DNA from 2 places in the Lysinibacillus sp. OL1 genome. Region 2 is predicted to be linked to the other one. Evidence: riboswitches for the same ligand, from Rfam matches in the RefSeq annotation. Region 2 holds a riboswitch; the other holds the start of a gene.
The links. Region 2 has a riboswitch for S-adenosylmethionine ahead of EW028_RS11660 (cyclase family protein). Riboswitches for the same ligand answer to the same signal wherever they lie in the genome.

Region 1 (12,142 bases), on a different contig from region 2:
GAGCAACTGTGGCAGTACTTTAATGATGCCAATGAGGCAACGGGTGGACATCACACTCCACATGACCTAGAAAAAGCACTATCATGGCACGTTAATTATGCGAAAAACGGTACGATGAAGGACCCTGCTTTTACGAAACAATAGTATTAAATTAAAAGCCTTGAAGGACAGATAGTCTGTTTCTTCAAGGCTTTTACGTTTTAATTTAATGAAAGTCTTATAATAATCCAATCCATTTCCAATAAGTTGCAGAGAACAAAAGTATGAGAAGGAAACCGATAATGGTTAATGGAATCCCAGATTTCAAGAAATCCTTTGTTGTAAAGGAACCTGTACCATAGGCAAGCATGTTTTGTGGTGCACTAATTGGTAATAGGAAGCCAAAGCTTATGACGAATTGTTGCACAATAACAAAACCAACTTGATCAACATTAGCTGTTAATGTGGAGGCTAAAACGATAAACACAGGTATAAGTGCTGAGGCTAAGCTAGTTGCGCTTGCAAAGCCTAAATGAATCAAAATGTTAAATAAAGTTACGAGTGCAATGGTTGCTAGTAAAGGCATAGTATCTAGCCCAAGTGAACCGAAAACTTTATCTGATAACCATGCAGCACCTTGCGTATTCAGTAAAATGGTTCCTAACATAATACCTACCGCAAAGACGATAATTGTCCCCCATGGAATATGGGGCTCAACTTCCTTCCATGAATACACACCGATTTTGGGCATTAATAGAATAGCGATAGCAATAATTGTGACTGTTGTCGTATCGAATGGATGTAGCTTTCCTTCAGTTGCCCAGAAAAATAGTAAAACTACGGATGTAATGATTAAACGAATTTCAGGAGCCTTTAATGGGCCCAGCTCTGCAAGCTGTTTTTTGATGACCTCTTTACCACCTTCGATATTGCTAGTCTCAGGTTTAATTAAAGCAATCATAATGAAAAATAAAAAGATAGACATAATAATTGAGAAGGGGGCGGCATAAAGTAGCCAAGCACCCCATGAAATATCCACGTTAAATTGCTCTTGGATAAAGTTTAAGGCCACCATATTTTGAGCTGCTGCAGTCTTAATACCGATATTCCAAATGGAAACGGCTTGTACCGAAGTAATAACTAACAAGGCAGCAAGCCGACTATCACGTGGTAAACCAAACGCTGCAACCATTCCAAGCAATATCGGTACTACCGCGCCAGCTCGTGCTGTAGCAGAGGGTACAAAAAATGCGAGGACGATAGAGACTAAAATAGCGCCAAATACGATAGCTTTTGTTTTCGTTCCCACCAGTGAAAGAATCCAAAGAGCAAGTCGTTTATGTAGATTAGTAATTTGCATTGCTGCCGCTAGAAAAAGAGCTGCTGCTACTAAAGCAACGGCAGAATTACTAAAGCCACTTAAAGATAATTTTAATGCGCTAGCTGTTCCTAGCTCTGTAGTTGGATCATCCATTGACGGAGCGAGTCCTAGTAATACAGTTACTAGTGCAATGATCATGGCCGAGCTTACAGGATATGAAACGGCCTCTGTAACCCAAAGGATGACTGCAAAAGCTAAAATGGCTAAAGCTCGTTGTCCAGCTATAGGTAAATCACCATTATTAGGTAAAAAGGTAATAATGATAAGTAACGCGAATGCCAAGCCAATCCATAGTGGCTTTAAATTAAGTTTTGTAGCTGCTTGCTTTGGTGAAGACATATTTCCTCATCCTTTCTACGATAAAAATGACGATTATTATCCATAACATCGGCCTGTATAATGTTTTATTAAGATAAGAATATATGTATTTTATTGTAGATAAAAATCTATGTGAAAATGGTGTTTTTTACAGCAATATGAGTAGATAAAGAGAAAATACATGGTCACAAAAAATACAAAAATATCCATAAAATATTATTTCTTTTTCTTAAAGGCAGAAGTTACTTTAGGCTCTGTGCCATTGACTAATCGTTTAATATTTTCAAGATGCAGGATGATGGCTATGCCAAAAAGAAAAAGAGCTATAATGGTTGGACCAATGCCAGGAATCCATAAATAAGTTGCTGTACAAAACACGAGATAAAATTCTAGCACACCAACAATTAAATAATTTGTTGCAAAGGATAAAATAACAAATAAAATAAGTGCAAATAAACCAATCTTCCAATCAACGGCAAGTAAAATACCAATGATGGAGGCCGTTCCTTTCCCGCCGTTGAAGCCCATGTAGAATGGGAAATTATGACCTAAAATAACCCCAGCAGCCATAATATAAGTAAGCAGCCAAATCTGTTCTTCTGTTAAATGAATGGCGTCCGCTAGATAAAAATGTGCACCTATAATAGCCACAACGCCTTTCCCTATATCGATGAGGGCTACTAAAACGCCATATTTCCAGCCGAGGGAAAGAGTAGCATTAGAGGCACCAGCATTACCGTGGCCAGCCTTTTTTAAATCAACCCCCGATAAAAATTGGGCTACTTTAGAGCCGTGAATACAGCCTATTAAATAGCCAATCATAAGAAAAATGATCACGGCTTTTACCATAAAAATACTCCTCTCAAAATTTTTTCTAAAATAGTGTATGCGTTCATATTACGTATAAGAGCAGACAGAAGTTTCGGAAAAAATAAAATTTACATGTTGACAGAAAAAAACTCTATGTTTATACTGTGTAACAACGATGGAAATTGAATCTCATACTCTTATCAAGAGCGGCGGAGGGATAGGCCCTATGATGCCCGGCAACCAGTAAGCAATGAGCTTACTAAGGTGCTAATTCCTACAGATTCTTACTTGGATCTGGCAGATAAGGGGAGGAAAACTTGCAACCGCAACCCTCTTCTTAGCTGAAGAGGGTTTTTGTTTTCTACAGAAAAATCCTCCTCATCTCCGGTACCATCGTAAAAAAATAACCATTTGGAGGTACACAATGACAAATTTTAAACCAGAAACATTGCTGTTGCATGGTGGTCAAGAGCCAGACCCAGTGACGGGTTCTCGCACAGTTCCAGTCTATCGCTCAACTGCTTTTGTATTTAAAGACACTGCTCATGCGCAACGTCTTTTTGCCTTAGAGGAAGCAGGGAACATTTACACACGAATTACCAATCCAACAGTTGATGTGTTTGAAAAACGTGTGGCTTTATTGGAAGGTGGAACAGCAGCAGTAGCACTTTCATCTGGTGCAGCAGCTATCGCATTTTCCATTTTAAATCTAGCTGGAGCTGGTGATGAGATAGTAGCAGCTAGTTCTTTATATGGTGGTACGTATAATTTATTTGCTAACACATTACCAAACTATGGTATTAAAACGATTTTTGTAGATGAAACAAACCCAGAGAATTTTAATGCGGCGATTACTGATAAAACAAAAGCTGTCTTTGCAGAGGTTTATGGTAATCCAAGCTTAAAGGTTTTAGATATTGAAGCAGTAGCTAAAATTGCACATGATAATGGTCTACCATTAATTATTGACAGCACGTTCGCTTCTCCTTACGGTTCTACACCTATTGAATACGGTGCAGATGTTGTGGTTCATTCAGCAACTAAATGGATAGGAGGTCATGGCACAACTTTAGGGGGCGTTGTTGTAGACGCTGGTAAGTTTGATTGGACTAGCGGTCGATTCCCTGGTTTTACTGAACCAGATGCCTCTTACCATGGTCTACGTTATGGAATTGATACAGCTTCTGCTGCCTTTGCTACAAAGCTACGTGTACAATTATTACGTGATTTTGGTCCAACATTAAGTGCTGATGCTGCCTTTAATTTATTGCAAGGGTTAGAAACGCTTCATCTGCGTATCCCTAAACACAATGAAAATGCATTGGCAGTGGCTGAGTATTTACAAAACCACCCATCTGTGGAGTATGTAAATTATAATGGCCTAGAAGATTTTCCGACACATGGGTTAGCAAAAAAATATTTAAGAAATGGCTTCGGTTCAGTGCTTACATTTGGCATAAAGGGTGGACGAGAAGCTGGGCGAAAGCTTATTGATAGCGTGAAATTATTCTCACATGTAGCAAATGTAGGTGATGCAAAGTCATTAATTATTCATCCAGCTTCCACTACTCATCAGCAACTATCAGCAGACGAATTAGTTCAAGCTGGTGTAACCGAGTCGCTCATTCGCTTATCCATCGGTTTAGAGGCAGTAGAGGATATTATTGCTGATTTAGATCAAGCCATTACACAGGCAACAACAGCTGAACAAACAGTAGAAGCTTAAAATTTAAAACAAATGGTAGAATGTTGTGGCGTTTACGTATTTTCTCATTCGATTAGCCTCATTTGGTAATGCGTTAAACGCTGCTACATCAACCTATTACTGCACCCGTTAATTATCAGAACCTTATAAAAAATAATACCAAGTAATTATATATGTATTGTTGACTTATTTAAATCCATGTTCTATACTAGGAAATAAGTTAATGGTACGAAAATTCTTTTTAAAAAAGGTAAATGTTTTCATAAGTGCTCCCCCACTTTTGAATATATAGAAGGGTAGTTGCCTAGCCAGTGACTACTCTTCCCAAAAACTGATGATAAAGGAGTGTTTAAAATGGGTAACATCTATAGTGCGCAAAACATTGTATCCTATCTAATATATGAGCTAAATGAAGGGCATGTATTTGTCAACAATAAATCCATTCAACACCTTCTTACATCAGTCGAAAGAAAATGGCAGGAAGTTTTTGGTCATACAGCATTTCAAGAACATGTTTTTACAGAAGAAAACTTTACTGTTAAGGAAGTATTTGAGACTTATGAACAGTACGGTGTGAGCCATATCTCACTTCCTGCGACAGAGTTTTACTTGAAGTATGGTACATTTCAATTAGTGGAACGTACGTATGCAATACCAAATTTTACAGAAGAAGAGATTAGTCTTGTTCAACAAGCTTTAGCACAATATCGTTATCAATTGCTTTCAAAAGCAAGTTAAAACCCCCTCATATTTTTAAGCTCATTCTCTGCTGCTACAGGGAATGAGTTTTTTCTTTAAAAGGATTGTTATGAGTGTCTGAGCATACATATATATAATAGAAGAAAGACATTCATATATTGAAATGTAAATAGTCAATATTTGTTCAAATCTTATAGATTGATTAATAAAACGTATAATAAAGGGAATGAAACCGATTTCTTTTGCACATCTAGAGAAAACAAATGTCCTTCCTAGAAAGATTTTTCTTGTGCAAAGTGTGTATTTGCGTTACAATTTTCTTTAAGTTAAATTTTGAATTATTTGAATTTGTATGTGTCCTAACACATATAGAAATAGCGAAACTCATACAAAGAGAGTTGTTGGCTAAAGGCTGCGGTGGGTGTCAAATTGTTATGACACAACCCCATAGAGAGTTAGCTTTAATGAAACTGCGGAATGTAAGTTGGAGGGAATAATAAGAATGGCAACTATAAAGGCAGCGATTTTAGGATTTGGAACGGTAGGTCAGGGGATTTACCATATTTTAAATGAAAAACGAGAAGAGCTAAAAAATAAATTAGGTATTGAATTAGAGGTAGCGAAGATTTTAGTGACAGATGCTAGTCGTGAACGTGTCCCAGGCACAGCACATTTAATGACAACAAGTATGGATGAAGTCTTAGCAGAGCCAGGTATGCAGGTTGTGTTTGAAGCAATTGTGAACGAAGAACCTGCATACAGTTATTTAAAGCGAGCGGTGGAACATAAGTGTCATGTTATTACTGCCAATAAAGTGATGTTTGCCAAACGAGGTTTGGAGTTGCAGGATCTTGCAAAAGCTAATGGCGTTTTTGTAGGCTATGAGGCTACTACTGCTGGTGGCGTACCTGTTATAAAAACAATGAAAAATATCTTACTTGTAAATGATGTAAGTCGTATTCAAGGTGTCTTAAACGGCACATGTAATTATATTTTAACAAAAATGCGTGCACAGGGCTGGTCGTTCGAAACAGCTTTAAAAGAGGCACAAGGCTTAGGTTATGCCGAAGCAGATCCATATAATGATATATCTGGACAGGATGCATTTAAAAAATTAATGATATTAAGTGCCTTAGCTTTTGGTGAGCAGCCTGACTGGTCAGATGTAGAGGTAATTGGGATCGATAGTATCTCTGCAGAACAAGTTCATGAAGCATGTGAAAAGGGTCTACGTTACCGCCATGTAGCTGAAGTGGAAAAACTAGCTGACGGTAAGATTATTGCAAAAGTAGGCCCTCAACTAGTTGATAAAGAGCATCCACTTTATCCAGTCGATGATGTGTTCAATGCGGTGGCATTAGAGACTAACTATATTGGTACATTAACATTAATCGGTCCTGGAGCAGGAATGTATCCAACAGCGAGTGTCATGGTAGAAGATTATGCTGAAATCATTGGGAAAAGAGCAGGATTTGTTGTGACAATCTAATAAAAGCTTTAAAAAAGGCCCGCCATTCAACAATGTTCAATTGTATGAATGGTGGGCTTTTAGTCTTCATCTTTGACGTCTATGTCCTCTGGAATAGGGGTAGCACGCCAAATTTCAATTTCCTCTTTTATACGTTCCAATTGTTTAAAATAAGTGCTGAATTGTCCACTATTGATTAAAATTTGTTGGCCATCGTAAACAGAACGGATGCGTCCTTCGTAAACTAGACGCATTACTTGATCCTCAGGCATACCAAGATCAATAGCTGTCTCTTCAATTGATTTGTACATACGATTCGCTCCTTCTACTGTTTTTATTATAACGTCCAATCATGAGAAAACATACTATTGGAATTAAAAGAAAAGTAAAAATGATAATTGTTTGATTTTGGATAAATATGTATGATTAGTATGGATAAAGATGTGGAGTGGGGATGAGTTGATAAATGTTAAATTCATTGTTTGTATTACTAGCAGCTATTCTATGGGGAATGACAGGTACTGCCCAAACCTATTTGGATCAAGGGGTATCTCCAATAGCAGTGGCCATGATTCGTTCTGCAATTGGTGGCAGTTTATTATTAGCTATTACGATTATAATGAGGAAAATTAATTTTTTAAGGTGGTCATGGAAATGGACAATTTTAGCTGCGGCTAGTATTGCACTTTTCCAAGGTCTTTTCTTCTCATCCATTCGTCTAACAGGTATAGCCATTGGAACTGTTGCTACTATTGGTAGTGCACCAGTGTTTTCTGGTGTTTTGGAGTGGCTAGTATGGAAAACACGTCCCACAGCGGTATGGGGACTTGCGACATTAATGGCCATTGTCGGATGTCTTTTATTGTTTATGAATAATGGAGAGGAGTCTGTTCACGTTGGCGGATTCACATTAGCGCTTTGTGCAGGTTTATCCTTTGCATTTTACACAAACATAAGTAAAAAATTAATGGCACAAGAAGAGGCATTACCCGCAGTTGCTATGACTTTCTCCATTTGCGCTTTGTTTTTACTGCCGTTTTCATTACAAGGTGGATTTTCCTGGTTAGTAAATGTACACAACTTATGGACAATGTTATTTATGGGGATTATGTGTACAAGCGTAGCGTATTTCCTGTTTTTAAGTGGACTACAAAAAATTAGTTCATCCTCAGCTGTAACACTTTCATTAGCAGAACCATTGACTGCTGCAATTCTTGGTGTGTTTTTAATTGGAGAACACTTAAGTATAGTTTCCTGGCTTGGAGTAGCGATGCTTTTAGGTGGCATTGTTGTTTTAACATTGGGTGGGAGAAAAAAGCTAAAACCTTAAGAAATTCTTCATTTTTATAATAGCTGGTTTTTAAGATTTAGAAGATACACTTATATTTGAGAGCGAGGTGTATATCATGACGAAATTAACAGTTCTTGTTACAGATGACGATCAAGATATTCGTGATGGTATTGAAATCTATTTAAAAAATGAAGGCTATCATGTCATTAAAGCAGCAGATGGCTTAGACGCATTAAAAAAGCTAGAGAACAATGAAGTACATTTAATCATTTTAGATATCATGATGCCAAATATGGATGGAATTACAGCAACCTTTAAAATTAGAGAAGAGCGCAATATTCCCATTATCATGCTAAGTGCTAAGGCGGAGGATGGCGATAAGATTCATGGATTATCAGTTGGAGCAGATGATTATGTGACAAAGCCATTCCATCCATTAGAGCTATTGGCACGTGTAAAATCTCAGCTGCGCCGTTATGTTCAGCTAGGAACGTATAGTGAGGGAGCTACAAAGGTGGAAATAGACGGACTTGTACTTGATGAAGAGGCAAAAGAGGTTGTACTAGAAGGAGAACCAGTTCGACTAACCCCGATAGAATATAAAATTACAGAACTATTAATGAAAAATGCAGGGCGTGTGTTTTCGATTCGTGAAATTTATGAACGTGTTTGGAATGAGGAAGCTTATAATGCTGAAAATATTGTAGCTGTTCACATTCGGAAAATACGTGAAAAAATTGAAGCTGATCCGAAAAATCCGCGCTATCTAAAGGTGGTATGGGGCGTTGGTTATAAAATGGAAAAATAAACTAGAGAAGTATATGACAATTGCAGGGTTTGTTGCAGGCGTTGTTGGACTCATTTATTTTGGTGTTTATGCCTACCAAATTGTCAATTCTCGCTCCTCAGAGGTTTTACAATTGTTAGAAAGAATTTTTTAGAGGAGTGTAAAAAGGGATGGTAAAAAAATGGAAATCTCTTCTCGTATTAATGTGTTTAATTTGGACAATTTTCGGTGTCTTTACTTTTTATAATGTGGGCTATCAGTATATTGGTAAATCATATTTTGATTCGGAAAATTTCCAACATGAAATCGATAATTTCACGGCAGAACTAGGACCGTTAGTAATTAATGTACCAAATGCAGAGGAATTGAAAAATAAAATTGAGATTACTCAAACTGAAATAGAAGATCATCGTAATTATTATGGTACATTAGGACAGCAAATCGATAATATTAAGGCACAATACGAACAACGTATTCAGGAAGCTATAGATGCCAATGCAACAGAATTAAAGACAAAGCTAGTGTCTGAACGTGATAATAAAATTAAAGATATTACAGCAAATTTTGAAGATGATGAGCATGTAAGAAAAAAGATTCTTGCTGAAAAGGAAGCCCTCATTGATAAATATATTAAAGCCGCAAAAGGTGATTCCAAAAACTTTGGAAAAAACTACGACTATTGGTCTTATGAGTTGACCAATACAGAAACTGGTAAAACGTACCGTGCAGGTGATGTTACCGAAAGTAGTGCCTATAAAATTAAGTATACTGATCGAAAACCGCTATATGCATGGAATATCAGTGAGAATTTAAGAGATATTTTTTACAATACCGAAACATACGTGAATGTAGATGATCTTTACGAAACAGCTGAATATACAGGTGTAATAGCTATTTCAAAAAAAGCAGCTATGTCAGAAGATGTTATACGGGGAGGATATCAACAATTTCAACAGTTTCAACGCAATCAATATACTCATTACTTTATTTGGCTCACAAGTATTTTAATGGCCGTCTTTGTATGGAGGGGGCGTAAAGACTTATTACAGATAGTTACGAGTATGAAGGAAAAAGATCTTTTAACAAAGTATAAAATCGATGTACAAATTATTCTTTTGTTAATAACGAGCCTTATGTATTTCATTTCAGCCCAGGTTGTTTTTGAATCTATTGAATATAATTCTGTTTATAATTATAATTATGTCCGTTTTATACTCGATATTGGCTTTAAAATAGTTGTTTTAATGGTAATTGGTAGTGCTTTCTTCGTGCAATTAATTTGGTTGTATACAAGAGTAAATACTTTGAATAAGCTAGAGGAAAATGTGAAATCGAGCTATTTATGGTCACTTGGGGATTCGTTGACTGACTTATTTATTAATCGTTCGATCGCATTACATTCAATTGTAATGCTAGCCGCAGCCTTCTTTGGAGGTGGTAGCCTTGTTGCTACCATGATAGGAGGCGGAGCTTTTCCAGTCCTTGTACTTGGCATTTGTATGTTTATAGGATTTCCTGCTATGATTGTTTTCCTATCAAGAATGGGTTATTTAAACCGTATTATGAAAGATACGAAGGACATGGCTGAAGGACGTTTAAATCGTGATGTAAAGGTAAAAGGTAAATCTCCGCTTGCAGGTCATGCAGAAAACCTCAATCATTTACGAGAAGGTGTGCGTACGTCCATGCATGAGCAGGCGAAAAGTGAGCGGTTAAAAACAGAGCTGATTACAAATGTGAGTCATGATTTACGTACTCCTTTAACCTCTATAATTACGTATACCGATTTACTGAAGAAGCCAAATATTACAGAGGAAGAACGGAAACAATACATCCATATACTGGATAAAAAGTCTGAACGTTTAAAAGTGCTGATTGAAGACCTTTTTGAAGTATCGAAAATGGCTAGTGGTAATATTGAACTTCACCGCAGTCGAGTAGATTTAACACAGCTTATCCAACAAGCTGTAGGGGAGCATAAAGAGGATTTAACACAGTCACAACTAGATTTACGAATGACCATGCCTCATGATCCAATCTTTGCATATGTGGATGGTCAAAAATGGTGGAGACTTATTGATAATTTAATTGTCAATGTGTTGAAGTATGCGCTAGAGGGAACGCGTGTTTATGTGACATTTAAGCGTACGGCAGATGGCGATGCTGAATTTACGGTGAAAAATGTAGCAAAGTATGAAATTAGTGAAGATGCTGAGGAGTTATTTGAACGCTTTAAACGTGCAGATGCCTCACGTCATACAGAGGGCTCAGGGCTTGGATTAGCCATTGCACAATCCATTGTCGATTTACATGGAGCAAGAATGAGCATTGATGTAGATGGCGATTTATTTAAAGTAATCGTTCGAATTCCAGCAGTTTAATGGTAAAAGGGCGGCAAACTTCTGCCGCCTTTTTTATTATAGGCCTAAATTTTTGGCGATAATAACCTTCATGACTTCATTAGTACCCGCATAGATCGACATAACAGGTATATCTCTATATCTTCTAGCAATCTTATATTCCTCCATATAGCCATAGCCACCATGCAATTGCATACATTGCGTAGCAAGGTCACGTGCATTTTCGGTAATCCAGTATTTTGCCATAGAAACTTTTGTCACAACATCATTGCCTGCAATATGCTCTTCAATCAATGATTCCAAAAATGATTTACCAAGCTCGATTTTAGTAGCCATTTCAGCTATTTTAAATTGTGTATTTTGGAAGTCACCAATTGTTTTGCCAAAAGCCTGACGTGATTTCACATAGTCTAGTGTTAGCGTAAGCATATCCTCAGCGGCTGTTTGTGCGGCAATCGCTACTGCTAATCGCTCTTGCTGCAGTTTTTCCATCATATAATGAAAGCCCTTGCCTTCTTCGCCAAGTAGGTTTTGAACAGGTACTCGACAATCTTCAAAATAGAGTTCAGCTGTATCTTGGGCATGCATACCAACTTTTTCGAGCTGTCTTCCTTTTGTAAAGCCAGGTGTGCCTTCTTCAATAACAAGTAGGCTAATACCACGATGTTTTTTCTCAGCCTGAGGATTTGTTTTTACTGCGACAACTGCTAAGTTTGTATGGATGCCATTTGTTATAAAGGTTTTTTGACCATTTACAATATAATGGTCCCCATCACGAATGGCTGACGTTTTGATATTTGCCAAGTCTGATCCTGTACCTGGTTCCGTCATTGCAATAGCTGTTATATAGTCGCCTGTAACACATTTTGGCAGCCAACGAGATTTTTGTTCGTGTGTACCATATGCTTCGATATACGGGACAACAATATCATTATGCAGGCCAACCCCGATAAGACTTGAGCCTATACGTTCAAGTTCTTCTTGTATGATGACGCCAAAGCTGAAATCCAAGCCTAGTCCACCATATTGTTCTTCTACTTGTGGACAAAGATAACCCATATCACCAAGCTTACGCCAAAAAGAAAGCGGAATAAGATGATCCTTTTCCCACTGTGCATAATGCGGTTCAGCTTCTTCAGCTAAAAACTTACGAAAGGTTTTGCGAAATAGCTCATGCTCTGTTGTTTCAAATTTATATCGTGTCATTTGAAATAGCACCCCTTTTTCTTCGTAAATACGCGAATTTGCTCGTTCACCTACTATTTTTACTGGAAGAAATGAGAAAATAAAAGTGGCGTTTAGTATGTAAATGACGAAAATGTCATCTATATACAGTGAAATGTC
Region 2 (12,142 bases):
AAATTTCATTTTGTATAAAAAATTAGTAGAGAATGTGTATTGTTTGTTAATATGTTGTATCCTATAATTTATTTGAGTCAAACGAGAATGATTATCATTCTAATTTAAGGGTATACCCTTACTGTTTTAGTAAATCTATAGGAGTGAATAAAATGCGTAGAGGTCGATATTTTTCATTTGTAGTTTTCATTGCACTAATGTTCGTATTAAGTGCCTGTGGCTCAAATGAAGTAAAAGAGGATACAGCTACAGAAGAACAATCATCTAAAGATACAAGAATTGTAGAAGACGAGTTTGGAAAAGTAGAAATTCCTACAAATCCACAGCGTGTAGCTGCTATCTATTTGGAAGACTATTTAACAGCTTTGGATGTAAAACCCGTTGTGCAATGGTATCACCCATCTTGGGGAAAACAGGACTATTTAGGATTAGATGTTCCTGAGTTCGACATTACCGGTAGCATGGAAACATTATTACAAGCCAAGCCTGATTTAATCATTGTAGATGGTGCCGCGGACCAGGCAAAGTATGAGGAATACTCAAAGGTAGCGCCTACTTACCGCTTGAAAGAAGATATTCTACAAGATCCACGTGAAATTACAAAAACAATAGCTGATGTTTTAAATATTCCCGATAAGGCAAAAGAAATGGTTGATCGATATGAGCAACGTGTTGCCGATTTAAAAGCAAAACTAGATGAATCAATTGGAGACGAAACAGTTGCCGTTGTACGACTAAATGTAGCAGATAATACATTAGCATTATTTGGCATTAAAAATCGCTACTCTGGCTATATTTACACAGAGACAGACTTAACACCACATCCATTAGCCCGTGATATGACAGAGTTCCACGAGGTTTTATCAGAAGAGGCTATCACGGAATTAGATGCGGATCATATTATCCTTTTCCCTTCAAACGGTACATGGGAGTCTAAAGAAAACCAAGAAGCCATTAAATGGTTAGATAGTACACTATGGAAAACACTCCCTGCTGTAAAAAATGGGCATGTCTATATTGCTGATCGCACATATTGGCAATCTGGCGCAATTACAGCCAACTTGCTAAAGTATGATGATTTAGAGAAATGGTTCGTCAAATAATTTTCCAAAGAAAGCTCTTAATGAGGGCTTTCTTTGTGTTGTTCTGCCAATTCAAAAAAAGGGGTGAATTATCAATGGGTAACTTAACACATGTTTATACGTTACAAAATATCTCTTATTCAATTCAATCATCAAAAAAGTTATTGATTAGTAGTGACTTCTATACACTTTTCATCGTAATGAATGGTAGCGGAAAGCTAGAAATAGATCATGACATCATTCATTTTAGTGAAGAAAAGTACATATTGATTCCGCCAAATAACACGGTTAGTATCCATATTCAAAGTGAGCACCTTTGTTTTTATCAATTACATTTCAACATTGTCAATCTCAGCAATAGTCAGAATTCATATAGTCATTTTACAAGTATCAGCGAACGACATCTTCTCCCCTTTTCACAATGTCATAGACTGCTAGAAGTCATCTATCAGAACAGGTTAGCGGAGGATGAACACACGATTTTTGAACAGCATGTACACTTTCAAGAGCTGATGTTATTACTCCTACATCCAACCATACCCAAGCAGATGCAAAAAAATGATCGACAATCTGTTGAGCAGTCCATTAACCATTTACATAAACATTTTGAAAAAGAGTGGACGGTTGAGCAGCTAGCACAGCTAGCTGACGTACCAAGATGGAATTATACGCGCATTTTTAAAGATATTACGGGACAAATTCCTCTTCACTATTTAACTAAACTTCGTATTGAAAAAGCTAAGCATTTATTAATGACAACAAATGATCGAGTATTTGAAATTAGCCAGTCTGTCGGATTTAATAATGAGTATTATTTCAATCGTCGCTTTAAGGAACATGTCGGCATCTCTCCAGGACAATATCGAAGAAATCAAAGCAGCCATCTACGTGTATTTGCACCATTCTTAGAAGATTTCTTTGTTGCGCTTGGGATTACGCCAATTGCTCAATTCAGTCATTCAAAATGGGGAAAACAAGACTATTTAGGTCTACAGAAAGTGCCAGATATTGATGTACAAAATAGAGAAATGGATCGACTCCTTTACTATAAGCCAACTTTAATTATGTTAGATTCTGGTGTAGAGCGTTGGGAATCCTTTCAGCACTTAGATGAAGTAGGACCCGTCTGTCATCTTTCACACCCTGGAGAGAATTGGCAATCTACGTTATTTAAGATTGCAGATCTAACAGGAAAAACCTCCTTGATACAAGACGTAATCCTACAATATGAAGATAAAGTACAACAAGCAAAAGGAATTCTTAGCAAATCAGTTTATGGGCAAAGTGTGGCATTTCTCCGTATTTCAGCCATTAGCATTACTCTATACGCGGGTCCTGAATGTGGCTATACGGGCCCCATTTTATATCGTGACTTAGGTTTAATGCCACATTCACTAGTATGGAGTATTCCGCACAATCAACGTAAAGCACAACTGACATTTGATCAATTGTTGCAATTAGATGCGGATCATTTATTTATTACATTTGATAAGCAACATTCCATTTATGAAAATGAGGAACGTGCTATTTTAAAAACTCCTACTTGGAAAAACCTAGCTGCCGTTAAAAGCAGCTGTGTCTATGAAGTAGACTTTTTAACATGGATGAATTATGGCATTTTATCACATAGTAAAAAAATTGATGATGTCTTGAATGTACTTGGCTAAAAAAAGCTTACTTTAGCTTCCTTTTTAAATGGTGAGGAGGACAAACATTGCACCGCAAAATAACACCGAATGTAGTTTGGCTACATAAGATAGGATATCAGTTATAGGATAGGAGGAATGACCTTGTATTACAATCCTTATCCGTATTTTGTGCATCCCTATCATTATCCAACATCGCCTATCGCTAATCATTTTGCCATTAGACCCTTTTCGCAACATTTAGCAATGCCGACCAATAATCCTTTTCCACCTGTCGATACACACAAATTAAAAGCTTCAGCAACACGGATAAAGGCGATGATGCAGCAAGCCCAATTACTTACGGATAAAATAGATAGCTCCCAACAATTCGCACATGATTTAATGAATGCTGCTCAACTTTCAAATAAAACAGAGGTTGAAAAATTAATCACATCAACAGGCATTACGATGAAATTTGAAACGAACTATACACCAGACAGTTTTAGAATACGTCTGATTGATAATGATTGTTGTGGAGTCACCTTGAATTTGAATTGGTGAAAATTCCTAGTGAACTTGTAAACTATAAAAAACTATGCTAAAGTGTTTGTATTGTTATTTCTGAAAATTCTTATATTACTTTTCTTATCAAGAGAGACGGAGGGATTGGCCCGACGAAGTCTCAGCAACCAGCTAACAGTATGGTGCTAATTCCAATTGGCAAAATGATCAGCCTTGAAGATGAGAAGAAGAACTACCGTTGTTTCAAGCAGGAGTCCTCTTCTATTAGGGGACTCCTTTTTATTTACCACTATTTTTTACAGAAAGCAGGGAAATCGATGTCTAATGAACTTTTGCAAGCATTGCAATTACTAAAATCGAAACAGTGGGTTGATTTAACACATACATTCGGCCCTAATTCTCCACATTTTTTTATGTTTGAGGACGCTAAATTTGAAACGTTATTTTCTCATAAGGATGGTTTCTTCGCTCAACAATTCACGTTCCCTGGTCAATATGGCACACATATCGACCCACCCATTCATTTTGTGCGAGATACTCGCTACTTAGAAGAATTAGAACTAAAAGAGCTTGTTCTCCCCCTTGTTGTTATTGATAAATCACAGGAGGCTGCGAGCAACCATGATTTTTCATTAAGTGTTCAAGATATTCTTGATTTTGAGGACAAGCATGGAGAAATTGAAGCAGGAACATTTGTAGCATTACGTACAGATTGGAGTAAGCGCTGGCCAGATAAAGAGGCTTTCAGTAATAAGGATGCAGATGGACATAACCATATCCCTGGCTGGGGTTTAGAAGCTTTACAGTTTTTACTACAAGAACGCAAGGTAAGCGCAATTGGTCATGAAACATTCGATACGGACTCTGCTGCTGATTTTCGTAAAAATGGCAAGCTAGATGGCGAATATTTTGTGCTTGACCAAGACGCCTATCAAATTGAGCTAATGACGAATTTGGACAAGCTACCTGCGAAAGGCGCTATCATCTTTAATATCGTACCTAAGCCAGAAAAAGCATCTGGCTTCCCTGTGCGATCTTTTGCTATTTTGCCATAACATAAAAGTCGGTATAGCGTATACCGACTTTTATTTTTGTCCATTTCTTTTTTTAAATAAAAAATAAGCAATGAGCATCCCTATAATAAATAAAAGAATAAGATAGATACTGTAATGGGTTAAATAGTATCCAACAAATCGCCATTTCTCTCCAAGCATCTTTCCTAATGATATAAATGTGAACGTCCAAATAAATGCCCCTGTATAGGCAAAAAGAGCAAACTTTCTATAAGGATAATTATTAATAGCCGCAATATAAGCTGTCAAATGGCGTACCCCTGGAATAAAATAGCCAATTAATAATAGGGTAGGTCCTATTTTTGTAAACATCTTTTTCGTAAAGTCAATTTTTTGCTCGGTAATATGAATTTTAGGGCCATATTTCTGCAATAACGGTAAGCCAAAACGATAACCAATATAGTAGCTTAAGGTAATGCCTCCAATCGCACCAATCATTGCACTGACTAAAGCAGGAATGTGTTCAAGACTTTCTCGGTAAACACTATAGCCTACATAAGTCAGAAACACCTCATCAGGAAGTGGCACCCCAACAATACCTCCAATTAGAATCACGATAATCCCAAAATATCCGTAATGTTCAATTAGAGACTGCACGTGATGTGCCATAAATCATCCCACCTAAAATTTATTAAAATCTACCTGCTATATATAGTGTAGCCTCAGCGCTCTAAATGACTTGAAGCTGACGTAAAGCAAAATTGATACCGCCATCCGTAGATTTCTTTGTAACAAAATTGGCAGCACTTTTTAGAGCTTTACTGCCATTTCCCATGGCAATTCCTACTCCTACATACTCCAACATATCAATATCATTATCCCCATCCCCAAAGGCAATCGCATTCTCAGGGTCAATGTTAAAATGATCAAGCACCGCTTTAATAGCTATAGACTTCGAAACATCCTGCTGTAAGACATTCACAATATAAGGATGCCAACGCTGCAAAAATATATTCGAAAATTGGCTAGTATATCTTTTTTCAGCCAGCTCATCCGCATATAAACACATGAGAAAAACCTCTTCATCTACAATTTTTTCATTTATAAGTGGAAAATCCCGTAAAGATAAAGTTTCTTGCATCGCTCTTAAAGCTACTGGACTTTGTATGCTATTCATAGATAACTCCTCTGTAAAAAATGTTAGGCTATGCTGCTGTTCCTGTGCAAAAGCCTGTATATTGTAGACAATTTCTTTGGCAATCGGAGTTTTATGTATGACAAGTTCCTTATGTTTCACATAGGCCCCATTTGCTGTAATAAAGGTTTCAATCCCCAGCGCTTTTAATTCATAGCACATAGATAAGGGTCTTCCAGTAGCCGCTACAAGATGAATTCCCTTTTCTTGCAATAGCTGAATAGCTTGTTTTGTACTTTCTTCCACACAGCCATCCTCGTAATTAATCAATGTGCCGTCTACATCAAAAATCACGATATTACACTTCATTTTGAGCACCTCCATCATAGTCTTTTAGAACCAATTGATTTAAATTTACAATTCTTCTCTCTTGAAATATGTGAAAGTATTTTGACAAACTTTAAGCAAACTATATAACTTCCATTTACACCTCCGATAAAAACTATTACAAGCGTATTTATAATAATATTTAACTAAAAATTCTTTGAATATATTTATTTTAATAATTCTAAAGGAGTATACCAAAGAACACAAAATTGTTAAAATAAAAGATAATATCTTAAATACATTGAACGATAAAATCTTACGTATAAATAGAACAAAAGAAATAAAATTTTAGAGTACGCAAAGGAGTTGATTCTTATGGCATTTAACATTTACTACTATGAAAGTAGTGTGGATTGTAAATTTTGCAAAAAGCAGTTTACAACATATAAAGTTCGCCCTAATCGATATAAAATTATCGAAGAACAAACGGATTTCATGCCTGTTTACGATGGCCTAAACCCTTTGCTATATGAAGTTGCCGTATGTCCACATTGTGGCTATGCCTACCATAAATCTATGACACGGACATACGGACCTTTCATGCTACTCATTGATGAACTATACATTAAAGAGCTCCAGAAACCTATGGATATCTGTCAGGAACGTACAATTGATGATGCCATTATCAGTTTTAAGCTCGCCTATTTAGTATCCCGTGCGTCAATGGAAGAATCTCTTTTAATGGCGAATTTCGCTTTAAAAATCGCTTGGCTCTATCGTTTAAAAAAAGACGAAGAATCCGAAAAGCGCTATCTTTTTGCAGCGAGAGACTTTTATAGTAAATCCTTTGCCTCTAATCAAGAAGGTGGAGAGAGAATTCAGTTTTTACATGCTGAATTAAGCCTTCGACTTGATGATATTCCTGAAGCTAAAAAAGGATTTTCACGCTTAATCGCTGATCGAAATGTTTCGCCGAAATATCGCAAGCTTGCACGCAATCGTTGGGAAAATTATAAATATGACGAACAACCTATAACAATTAATGAAATCATTCATTAATGGGACGAGGAGATGATTAATTATGTTGCTATTTCAAAGGAAAATTGATGTGAGAGAAGAGGATATATTTTCAGAGCTGCATCATTTTTTATTAAGAAAAAATAATCGCTACCTAACAAACGATGAAGTTGTCGCTTTAACAGGCGTGTCATCTGAGTTGCTTTACAAATGGGTAAAAGCAGGAAAATTAAAGAACTCCATTTTTCCTAATTTAGGGGCTCCATGCGAACGATGTGGACAGATTACCCAGGCTAAAATTTGCGTAAGCTGCTCTTCCTCCATTGTTGGGACATTAAAACAAGAAGAAAAGGATCGTGCATGGTTTAACCAAATTCAACGTAACCATGTAAGAGCAAGTACTTATCACTATAAATAGCATTCCAACATCTCCATCAATTGGAGGTGTTTTTCTTTTTTTACATACTAAATTTAAACTAATTTTAAACAAATTCTTCCTAAACTTTAAACTTCCCTTCCTATAATTAGTATCAATATAAAGTGAAGGGCTGATAACTAATGAGGAAAGCTAGGAAGCATAAGGTTTTATTAAGTTTTGCACTGGCCAGTTTAATGACAATAAGTGGAGTAGTGAATGTCTCTGCTGCTGTCCCTGTAAATGAGCAGATTACGGAAAACGATTCTGCTGTCAAACAAGCTAGGACTTCTAATGAAACATTACTTGATTGGAAAAAATGGGCGAATGACCATGCATACAGCCTGGCATCCATCCAGCCTGAAACGTTTAATGGACAAAAAATTCCCGCTAACAAATTTGAGGATTTAGAGATGCTAAAACCTTTATTACATGATAAACGTATTGTCTTTTTAGGGGAAAGCTCTCATGGAGTGGCACAATTCAATCTAGCGAAAACACGTTTAATACAATTTTTACATCAAGATATGGGCTATAATGTCCTTGCCTTTGAAAGTGGTATGGGTAATGTGATGAATGCTCAAGAACAAATTGATAAACAAGCAGCTCTACAAACAATGAAAGATGCCATTTTCGGCGTTTGGTGGACAAAAGAAACTTTGCCTCTGTTTGACTATGCAAAATCAACTCAAGCAACAGAGCAACCTCTTGTACTTACTGGCTTTGATATTCAACAGCAAGGAGCATTTACGAACGGAGATTGGCTGCAAAACCCCAAGTTGGCTCAGCAATTCAATGAAGCTGAGAAGCAGCTTGCTGAATGGAGCTCGGGGAAAGATTTGAAGGGCTATCAAAAAGTAAAAACTACTATAATTGATGTGTATAAACAGGTAAAATCACAAATACAAATCAAAGAAAAAGAGCTACAGGTAGCTTATCCAAAAGAGCCTCATATTGTAAAACTAATGGATCGCACTCTAGCAGATCGTATTCGACTAGCAGACGAATATATAGAGTTAACAATTCAGTCCAATATCGACATTGAACAAAATAATATAGAATCATTTTTGCAAACTATGGAATGGCGAGATCAAGCAATGATGGAGAACTTACTTTGGCTAGCTGAAGAGGTGTATCCAACAGAAAAGTTTATTGTATGGGCTCATAACGATCATATTCGTAAAGCACAATCGAATGTAATGGGATCTCCTTACCCAGTTAAATTAATGGGGGAACGTTTACCTGATATCTATAAGAAATATAGCTATGTATTAGGTCTATACATGGCTAGTGGAGAGACAGCAAATAATATGGGAGAACCTATGCCTGTTTTACCTCCTGTCAAAGGATCTATTGAAGATATTCTGTCTTCAACAAATAACCCTTACACATTCATCGATTTACGCAATCGTCAAAATGAACGAGGCAACTCATGGATGTTTGAACCACGCTTATCCTATAGTTGGGGAATGATCCAGGAAAGTCTTGTTCCGCGCGACCAATACGATGGTATACTTTTAATAGATCAGGTGGATAAACCAACCTATATCAAATAATCTCTCTTATTAAACAATAGCAAACTAGGAAATCTAGTTTGCTATTGTTTTAAGTATTCATCGATATAGTATCCCATTCTTCGCCTTGATATCCAATCATCCAAAATAAGCCTCTACGTCTTTCCATCACAACACTTTCATTTAATGCTAAAGGAGCTTCTTGTCCATTGATGCGGCTATCTACACAAGCCCAATGTAATCTGTAAATTTTATCCGCCTCATCCACTATATCTTCCTTACTGCGCAATACCGTTTGACCATAAAATTGCTCAAATGTCTCACAACGAGAAACTACTTGAATTGCATATTCACAATCACATACATCGTCAGGGAAATTTAGCTCTTCCACAAGTCCCAATGCCCAAATAAGTGTCCAATAGGCTTCATATTGCCATGATATATTGACTGCTTCTTGAGCACCAGGATGCTGAGCCTCAAGAAAGAATTTTTCATGCTCCGTTAAAAATTCATGCACCTCATATGTACGTAGCATATTGGTAAAGAACTCTCTAGACTCCTCAATATCACCCTTCTGTGCTACATCACAAGCAAATTGAATAACAATCAACAGGGCAACCGCTCTTCTTGCAATATCCTCTTGGCTTTTAAATTGGAGATTTTCTACTGGTGGTAGCTGAGGAAGCGATGACGCATAAGGTATCTCCTTCTCTGTTAAAAAAGCTATCGTTCTATTTTTCCGTGCCTCTCCCTGTGCTGATGTGACCTCTTGTGCATGTATCTTTCTTGTGCAAGCATGTGGTTGAAAATCAGATGGACCTGATTCTCCATTAGGATAAACAATAACCATACCGTTCTGATCCAACAAAGTACCATCTGATAGGAAACCAATCCCCCCTATGCTTGCTAGTAATTTTATAAATTGCTGCATATGGTCTTCTGTCATCTCTTTGTCCATTTCGATTGCAACGACCGTATTGAGCACTGATATTTGAATCATTATGCGTTCTTTTAGCTGTTCATCTTTAAATGGAATTTTATCGTAAAAGCCCATCATCCCAGGTATATTTTTTGCAAAATAATCAGGGTTCGTATCTTCAGTTAAAATGTTTATAGAGCATTTATATTTTTTAAATAAACCTCTTGATTTTAATAAATATTCGTTTTCATCTTTTTCAATAATGAAGCTTTTTGCCAATACATCGGATAGTTTATCCTGAATATCATCTGTATCATTTTTGGAAGCGAATATCGTAAACTGGTTCAATCTACTCTCTCCTTAGTCGCATATAGCATTTTAATAACCAATTTTCCAAACAACTAAGCGCTTGGCTAAACAGCTGTTTATTTTTCTGTAGCACCTCATGTTCAACCCAATACGCCAGCAAAGGACGCCATTTTTCTTCGTCTATCATAGTTGTAGGTGTGATTCCCCGCTGCATCATTTGACAAATAGCTCGGATGGATGTTAGCCTCTCTACTTCGTTGCCATTTAACCACTCATATAACGTCTCTGCACTTGGCTGTGACTCAGCCAAAAGTGTATCCCACCCATCAATAGGAAACGTGACATAGGGTCTCATCCAGTCTATAATATTTGGATGGTGAAATTGGCGTAGACGATATAGAGCAGTATAGGCATCAATTCTATCTTTTTCGATATCCATTAAGATGAAAGATTGTCCCTCATTAACTGGCAAACAATGTACTGTTACATAATCACGCAGCCAGTCTGGTATGTCACTCTGTACTTGCCAAAGTTCTCTTGCCCAATTTCCCGCCTCACTCGGACATATCTTGACTAAAACTTCACTCCACGCCTTTTGTTCTGATGGAGATTGAGCTCGCTCTAATTTATGTTGAAGTGCCTGATACACCTGTACTCCATCAAAATGCAAAAATGCCTCCTGCACGCTTGTTTTTTTGACACCATGCATGGAAACATAATGAAGTAAAGATGCTAAGCTGGATTGAGCCTGCTGTAAATTAGAGCTTAAATATTGTTCTAGCCAAGTTAGCCATAATTGTGAGCGATCCAATTCAATATCCAATCCATTTTCACTACAAAATTGACGATGCTGTCCGCAGTCTACTCCAATACAGCCTAAAGCCGTCATATTATCAACGTACGAATGAAAGCTGGCAGCAAGCAAATCAAGCTCATCTTCTTCATGGCTCCAATACCAAACGGTTTCGTCGTCAAGCTTAAGAAGAAGAGCATCTCCATTACCAGCCGTAAAAAATTGTAAATATTGCTGTTCATACGATTCATCATTTTCTCCAAAGTAAGGAAAGTCTAGAGCTTTTAGGCTCCAGCCAAACTCACCAGAAGGCGTATCTAGCAATTCAGTGGGAAGTATCGCCTCATCTGGTAATGACCAATAAATACTTACTTGCTTTGAGCAATTTTGCAACAGTTGACGAAACCCATTAGGGATTTGTACACCAAGTCTTTCCTCAACCTGCTGTAACTCTTGCTCGGTAGCGACTGGCCGTATTTCAATCGGATATACACAAGCTCCCTGCTGCTTCAATTGCTCTACTAAATGATTCCAACGCTCAATCCACATTGTCTCTAACCTCCATATAAGGCTCATGTGATGTCATACTTCTTATTTATCGTCAGGAAATCATTTACTGATTAGGCTAACTTTAAAAAGAATGACAAAATGCTATTATTTTACTGCCATCTAAACCTTCGTATATGATAAATGTCTCAGCTATATTCATTCTTTTCTATTACGTCTTAATGAATTATTTTACTTTCTTTACTTCCATCATAATTTTGGTTACATAGTCTTCTTCTCGATTTTTCATTACGGCATCATAAATGTATTCCTCGTATACATACTGACCTAGCTCATAACCCTTTTCATGCATGACATTAAATAGCCGTGTGTATGTCTCACCAAGTTTTGAGGAGGGGCCTACATGATAACCAATCACAAATTCACCCTCTATCGCCTTAAAATAAGGATGCCCTTCTCTTGGATGAGGCTGCTCAATATACAAATAACTATAGTTATCGTAATTCCCAGCTAACACTTGCTCTCTTCTTGTTATCCCTCCAATGGGATACCCTGTATCTAACTGAGAGCGATCCAATTCCTCAATAAAGTCAGATACAGCCTTCACAAACTGCTCTTCTGTAGAATTCTCAATATTTTTACTCAAATATAATGTGTCTTCAGGAAAATACTCAATCGTGATGTCCTTAAAATTTAGATGCAGTGCTTCCTCTGTCATTTTGATTTTGACATCAATAATATTCTCAATCATTTCTAGTTCTCTACGTTTCTTCGCAACATGCTCTTTTTGTTGGTGCATCAATTCTAAAAAATTTTCAGGTGATTTCTCTTCCATATAATGCTGAATATCCTTTAAGGACATCCCCACTGCCTTTAATAATTCAATAACACCGAAAAAATCATATTGAGCAAGTGAATAATACCTATAATCCTTACTATCCTTCATGATGGGAGATAATAA

Region 1: it holds a riboswitch for S-adenosylmethionine, as region 2 does, so the genes downstream of both, EW028_RS09405 (O-acetylhomoserine aminocarboxypropyltransferase/cysteine synthase family protein) here and EW028_RS11660 (cyclase family protein) in region 2, are expected to answer to the same signal.

What each region holds. Positions count from the first base shown of each region.
Region 1 is NZ_SJDS01000004.1:40,912-53,053, forward strand. Features, by position in the region: gene scpC (succinyl-CoA:acetate CoA-transferase ScpC) at 1-144, shown strand, start outside; gene EW028_RS09395 (DASS family sodium-coupled anion symporter) at 218-1,699, opposite strand; gene EW028_RS09400 (glycerol-3-phosphate acyltransferase) at 1,895-2,527, opposite strand; SAM riboswitch class I at 2,683-2,796, shown strand; gene EW028_RS09405 (O-acetylhomoserine aminocarboxypropyltransferase/cysteine synthase family protein) at 2,913-4,214, shown strand; gene EW028_RS09410 (hypothetical protein) at 4,548-4,931, shown strand; gene EW028_RS09415 (homoserine dehydrogenase) at 5,395-6,381, shown strand; gene EW028_RS09420 (MerR family transcriptional regulator) at 6,441-6,671, opposite strand; gene EW028_RS09425 (DMT family transporter) at 6,827-7,690, shown strand; gene EW028_RS09430 (response regulator transcription factor) at 7,767-8,459, shown strand; gene EW028_RS25285 (hypothetical protein) at 8,437-8,592, shown strand; gene EW028_RS09435 (sensor histidine kinase) at 8,609-10,819, shown strand; gene EW028_RS09440 (acyl-CoA dehydrogenase family protein) at 10,856-12,004, opposite strand.
Region 2 is NZ_SJDS01000005.1:199,227-211,368, forward strand. Features, by position in the region: gene EW028_RS11645 (ABC transporter substrate-binding protein) at 153-1,103, shown strand; gene EW028_RS11650 (helix-turn-helix domain-containing protein) at 1,178-2,749, shown strand; gene EW028_RS11655 (YuzC family spore coat inner layer protein) at 2,867-3,271, shown strand; SAM riboswitch class I at 3,353-3,458, shown strand; gene EW028_RS11660 (cyclase family protein) at 3,550-4,287, shown strand; gene EW028_RS11665 (DedA family protein) at 4,318-4,914, opposite strand; gene EW028_RS11670 (Cof-type HAD-IIB family hydrolase) at 4,976-5,749, opposite strand; gene EW028_RS11675 (DUF2225 domain-containing protein) at 6,083-6,766, shown strand; gene EW028_RS11680 (hypothetical protein) at 6,789-7,142, shown strand; gene EW028_RS11685 (erythromycin esterase family protein) at 7,283-8,695, shown strand; gene EW028_RS11690 (DUF4272 domain-containing protein) at 8,745-9,920, opposite strand; gene EW028_RS11695 (SMI1/KNR4 family protein) at 9,922-11,223, opposite strand; gene EW028_RS11700 (MerR family transcriptional regulator) at 11,408-12,142, opposite strand, start outside.